2 regions of the Thermoanaerobacter brockii subsp. finnii Ako-1 genome follow, and region 1 is predicted to be linked to the other one. Evidence: riboswitches for the same ligand, from Rfam matches in the RefSeq annotation. Region 1 holds a riboswitch; the other holds the start of a gene.

Region 1 (3,144 bases):
ATGACGGCATAAAAATAATTACGGGAACAACAGTGGATAAAATCATAGGAGATGAATATGTTAAAGGGGTTTTGCTCAAAAATGGGCAGGAATTAGAAGCCGACAATCTTATTATCGCGATAGGCGTTGTGCCAAACGTTGATGTTGTAAAAAACACATCAATTTCTATAAACCGTGGTATTTTAGTAGATAATACTATGAAAACAAGCGTTGAAGATGTGTATGCAGCAGGAGATGTAGCCGAAGGGTATGATATGCTTGTTGAGTCAAATAGGGTTGTGCCAATATGGCCAAATGCATACATGCAAGGGGAAATTGCAGGGTACAACATGATTGGTATAAATAAAAGTTTTAAAGGGATTTTTCCTATGAACTCAATAGGTTATAAAAATACAAATATGATAACAGCTGGTATAACAAATCCACAGCAGGAGGAATTTGAGATTATCTCTAAAATTGATCATAACAGAAGGTCTTATAAAAAATTTGTGGTAAAAGAAAATAGATTAGTAGGATTTATATTAATTAATGATATTGATAGGGCTGGATTATTTACTGGATTTATAAAAAATGAAACGGATATAACTCCATTTAAGAAATATCTTTTAAATGATGATTTTGGATTTATATATTTGCCAAAAGAATTAAGAAAGGCAAAAATGCTTGACCTGGAGGTGGTACGATGAAAACCATAAATGCGTCAGGAATTTATTACAGAGACCTTAATGAAATAATTAAAGAGTTAGTTCGTTCAGGTGAAGATATAATTAATTTGAAAAATGTCAATGGTCAGCGATATATAGGAGATAATTTATCTGGGACTACAAAAATAAATATCGAAGGTACACCTGGGAATGACATGGCGGCTTTTATGGACGGCCTTACAATAGAAGTTTTTGGCAATGGACAGGATGCAATAGGAAATACAATGAACGATGGGAATATTATTATACATGGACATGCAGGTGATGTCGTTGGTTACGGAATGAGGGGTGGATCTATCTATATAAAAGATAGTGTTGGTTATAGAGTTGGCATACACATGAAAGAATACAAGGATAAAGTTCCCGTAATAGTTATTGGAGGAAGTGCAGGAGATTTCTTTGGTGAATATATGGCAGGTGGATGTATGATTGTGCTAAACTTGAAAAATGATGAAAATATAGTTGGAGAATATTGTGGTACAGGTATGCATGGAGGAGTTATATATTTGAGAGGAGATGTAGAAGACTATAAACTTGGAAAAGAAGTTATTAAAGAAAAGATAGATGACAAAGATTACGCGTTTATCCAAAAGTATGTTGAAAATTTTTGTCAATATTTTGATTATGATTTTCAAAAGATTATGAATCATTCTTTTGTCAAATTGCATCCGATAGGCAAAAGACCCTATGGAAATATGTATGCATAAAATTATTTTAATTCTTTTGCGTTTATGGTATAATTAACTTAAACAATTTAGGCAAAACTAAATATGACAAGTGCTAGGGGAGCCAAAAAGTGGCTGAGAGGGGATTCGTTCCCGACCCTTTGAACCTGTCAGGGTAATGCCTGCGTAGGGAAGCATGCTTTTTAAAACATTTGTAAAAATGCTCACCTCACAGGTGGGCTTATTTTATTATTTGGAGGTGTTTTTATGAAATTAGCCCTTACTATTGCCGGTTCTGATTCTGGGGGAGGAGCAGGTATACAGGCAGATTTAAAGACTTTTTCAGCCCATGGAGTATACGGCATGAGTGTCATTACTTCAATAACAGCGCAAAATACCATGGGGGTTTTGGGAATTGAGGATATAAGCCCCGATATGGTGTATTTGCAGATGAAGGCAATTTTTGAGGATTTATATCCAGATGCAGTGAAGATAGGTATGGTATCTAATGAAAGCATAATTAAAATGATTGCAAAAGGGTTAAAAGATTACAATGTAAAAAATATTGTGTTGGACCCTGTCATGATTTCAAAAAGTGGAAGCTATTTATTAAAGCCGGAAGCAGTGGAGGCTTTGAAAAAGGAATTGATTCCTTTAAGCCTTGTAGTTACTCCAAATCTTATGGAAGCGGGAGAATTAATTGGAAAAGAAATTAAAAATGTATCGGATATGAAGGAAGCGGCTAAAAAAATTTTAGATTATGGAGCAAAGACAGTAATTGTAAAAGGTGGACATCTTACAGGAGATGCTTTAGATGTATTTTACGATGGAAAAGAGTTTTATGAAATTACATCAGAGAGGATTGATACTAAAAACACGCATGGTACAGGCTGCACATTTTCCTCAGCTATAGCTGCCAATATTGCTTTAGGCCATGATTTAGTTGAGTCGATAAAAAGAGCGAAAGCATACATTACAGGGGCTATAAAACATTCGTTGGCCATAGGGCATGGAGTAGGTCCTACTAACCATTTTTGGAATATAGAAATAAGGAAGGTGTGAGATATGGACTTAACCCTTTATGCTATAACGGATAGGTCTTACATAAAGAATATGGATATTGCTGAAGCAGTAGAACTAGCGATAAAAGGCGGTGCAACAGTAATTCAACTGAGAGAAAAAGATATATCAAGTAGGGAATTTTATGAAATTGCTCTCAAAGTTAAAGAAGTGACAAAAAGAAATAGAATCCCTCTCATTATTAACGACAGAGTGGATATAGCTTTGGCAGTAGATGCAGATGGAGTTCACGTTGGACAGGAGGATTTGCCGGCAGATATTGTAAGAAAAATAATAGGTCGTGATAAAATAGTAGGGGTATCAGCGAGAACAGTGGAAGAAGCTTTAAAGGCACAAAGGGATGGAGCGGATTATTTAGGGGTAGGTGCGGTGTTTAAGACTCCAACAAAGCCGGAGGCAGAAGCCATTGGAATAGAAGGGTTAAAAAAAATAAAAGAGGCTGTTACTATTCCAGTCGTTGCAATAGGAGGTATAACGAAGGATAATGCTTATGAAGTCATGTTAAAGTCAGGAGCAGATGGGATATCCTCAGTTTCAGCTGTATTTTATGGGGATATAGAAAACAATACAAGAAAACTCTTGGAGGTTATAAAAAAAGCGATAAATGATAGGAGGATTTGAAATGAAAAAAGAATTGTTGAAAATTTTAAGAGAGAAAAAACCTTTAGTTCACCATATTACAAATATAGTTACTG
Region 2 (3,144 bases), 900 kb from region 1:
CTTTGTACGGAGCAGCTTGGAAGTCACAGTTTTTGACAGGTATTATGATGCCTCTTATGAATGTAACAGGAAACTTGGGTTATGTGGCGGTTACAGTTTTGGGTAGTTGGTTGGTAATAAAAAATGCAATAGAAGTAGGGGATATTCAGGCGTTTATACAGTATATCCGCTCTTTTACACAGCCTATTGCTCAGATCGCAAATATTTCCAATATACTACAACAAACTGCTGCTTGCGCAGAAAGAGTATTTGAATTTTTGGAGGAGGAAGAAGAAGTTCCAGATAATTCACAGCCTGTAAAAATTGAAGATATAAAAGGAAATGTGGAGTTTAGAAATGTTCGTTTTGGATATAGATCTGATAAAATGGTAATAAATAACTTTTCTGCTTCTATTAAGGCAGGACAAAAAGTTGCAATTGTTGGTCCTACTGGGGCAGGAAAGACTACTATAGTGAAACTTTTAATGCGCTTTTACGATGTGAATGAAGGAGCTATTTTAATTGACGGGCATGATATAAGAGATTTTACGAGGGAAGATTTGCGTTCACTTTTTGGCATGGTACTTCAAGATACATGGCTTTACAATGGTACTATTATGGACAATATAAGATATGGCCGTCTTGACGCTACTGAGGAGGAAGTTATAAAAGCTGCTAAGGCAGCTTATGTGGATCATTTTGTAAGGACATTGCCAGGGGGCTATAACATGGTATTAAATGAAGAGACCACAAATATTTCTCAAGGGCAAAAGCAGTTACTAACTATAGCAAGAGCTATTTTGAAAGATCCAAAAATTCTCATACTCGATGAGGCTACAAGCTCTGTAGATACCCTTACAGAAATACAAATACAAAAAGCGATGGATTACCTTATGAAAGGACGCACAAGCTTTATAATCGTTCATAGGCTTTCTACAATACGGGATGCTGACTTGATACTTGTCATGAACCATGGAGATATTGTAGAGCAGGGTACCCACGAAGAGCTTCTTAAAAAAGGCGGTTTTTATGCAAGCCTCTATAACAGCCAGTTTGAAAAAGAGGAAGAGATGGCAAGTTGATAGCATTTAATAATTATTATTGACATATGAAACAAAAAGTGATAAAGTAAAAGAGAAAATAAAATAGAGGTTATGTCCGCTGGGGGAGCCTTAACGGCTGAGATGGCATTGATGCCAAACCCTTGGAACCTGATGAGGGTAATGCCTCCGTAGGGAATGCGGCTCAAAAATACCGCATTTCGCGGTATTTTTTTCAGCGAACATAGCCTCCTTGAAAAATGGAGGTGTTTTTGTTTATGTCCTACCTTTTAAGTATTTTTTCTGATTTTGCTCAAATAAAACCAGTGACTTTATCGGTTATATTAGCAATTTTATTGGCAGCTTTTCTTTTATATCTGATGCGAAAAAGTGTCAAATTTGACACAAAAATGCTTGTCTACGGAGCACTTTCAATCGCTATTTCTTTCGTGCTGTCTTATATAAGATTTTATCACTGGCCTCAAGGTGGTTCTATTACACCTGCCAGCATGTTGCCGCTTTTTATCTTTGCCTATTATTATGGACCAGGTCCTGGTGTGATTGTAGGAATGGCGTATGGATTTTTACAACTTATTCAAGACCCATTTATTGTCCAATGGGTGCAAGTACTTCTCGACTATCCTTTGGCCTTCGGTGCTTTAGGACTTGCTGGCTTTTTTAGAAAAAACCTAAGTTTGGGAATTTTAGTCGGTGGATTTGGACGATTTTTCTCTCACTTTTTATCGGGAGTGTTCTTTTTTGCAAGCTATGCACCAGAAGGAATGAGCCCTATAGTTTATTCACTTTTAGTCAATGGAAGCATAATAGGTGTAGAAGTGGCAATATGTTTTGCGGTTTCACTAATTCCTCAAGTTAGAAATGCTATTGAAGAAATTAAAAAGAAAGCAATTGCTTAAAGGGGTATTTCCCCTTTTTATTTTTTGCAGTGGATAGCTGAAATAATGGTATAATATATGGTATAATATTATGTAAGAAAAAATTTAACGCAGAATTAACATTGATACCTGACAAACCTGAGGATATGAAAGAAAGAAGGGAATAATTGATTTATAAAAATTCTGCTGATAGAGTGTGTGAAATTGTGCTGAAAAATTTCGATAAAAGCATTAGTGAAATGAGATTGTAGGGAGGGGATTTTGCTGATGCAAATAAAAAGAGTGCTTCTTGACAAAGACAAAAACATTTTTTTCTATATAAACGAAAGAATAAAATGTAATATATTGGACAAAATAATGCCTAAAATAACTCATATAGGCGGTCCTTTTTTTACAATATTTTCTTGCTTGTTTTTAATTTTTTTTGGAAAAAACGATGTAAAAGCCTCTGCTGTAGAAGCTTTAACTGCACTTGTAAGCAGCCATTTGTTTGTTCAACTTTTAAAAAGAAAATATACAAGACCAAGGCCTTATATGGTATTAGCTAATACAAACACTTTTAAACATCTTTTAAAGGATTATTCTTTTCCTTCTGGTCATGCTACTGCCAGTTTTTCACTTGCTATGACTTTTTCAATATTTTTTCCAAGCCTTGCAGTATTCTTTATTTCACTGGCGGTACTTGTGGGACTTTCGAGGATATATATGGGACTGCATTATCCTTCAGATGTATTAATGGGCTCAACGATAGGTATTACTTTTTCTTATCTAACCCATTTTATAGGTACAAAGTTGTTTTTGTAAAAAATTTTTCAAAATAGATTGACAAATTGTAAATAGAAGAATATAATGTAGAAGGACACAAGTTAATACAATCGTTAGGTGAGGCTCCTATACAGATACACGCTGCTGCCCGGAAACATCGAGAGATGCTAACGGGTCAACAAGTATTACCGAATTAAGGTTTTACTTAATGCAGCTGGAGGATGCTCCAAAGCTGTATAGTGCCAAAGCTCAACGAATTGAAATGTCTAAAAACCTCTTTCATTCGTTGAGAGGTTTTTTAATTTGCTAAAAAACGGAGGTGAGAAGAATGGACGGTGGAGGTAGTAGTAAAAGCTACAAAGGTATATGTAATGTGACATTAAAGAAGGATGGGCAAAGTTTGAGGCCACGTCCATTCTTCTCACAGGTGGCTTTTCTATAAATTTTGCTCTTCGTAGGATTGC

Evidence for each region. Region 1 has a riboswitch for thiamine pyrophosphate ahead of thiD (bifunctional hydroxymethylpyrimidine kinase/phosphomethylpyrimidine kinase). Riboswitches for the same ligand answer to the same signal wherever they lie in the genome.
Region 2: linked by a shared signal. The riboswitch ahead of thiT (energy-coupled thiamine transporter ThiT) and the one ahead of thiD (bifunctional hydroxymethylpyrimidine kinase/phosphomethylpyrimidine kinase) in region 1 are both predicted to bind thiamine pyrophosphate.

What each region holds. Positions count from the first base shown of each region.
Region 1 is NC_014964.1:1,681,891-1,685,034, reverse strand. Features, by position in the region: gene THEBR_RS08405 (NAD(P)/FAD-dependent oxidoreductase) at 1-686, shown strand, start outside; gene THEBR_RS08400 (GltB/FmdC/FwdC-like GXGXG domain-containing protein) at 683-1,411, shown strand; TPP riboswitch at 1,477-1,579, shown strand; gene thiD (bifunctional hydroxymethylpyrimidine kinase/phosphomethylpyrimidine kinase) at 1,637-2,431, shown strand; gene thiE (thiamine phosphate synthase) at 2,435-3,070, shown strand; gene thiM (hydroxyethylthiazole kinase) at 3,072-3,144, shown strand, end outside.
Region 2 is NC_014964.1:233,681-236,824, forward strand. Features, by position in the region: gene THEBR_RS01075 (ABC transporter ATP-binding protein) at 1-1,061, shown strand, start outside; TPP riboswitch at 1,133-1,235, shown strand; gene thiT (energy-coupled thiamine transporter ThiT) at 1,298-1,936, shown strand; gene THEBR_RS01085 (phosphatase PAP2 family protein) at 2,183-2,719, shown strand; M-box (ykoK) riboswitch at 2,783-2,945, shown strand.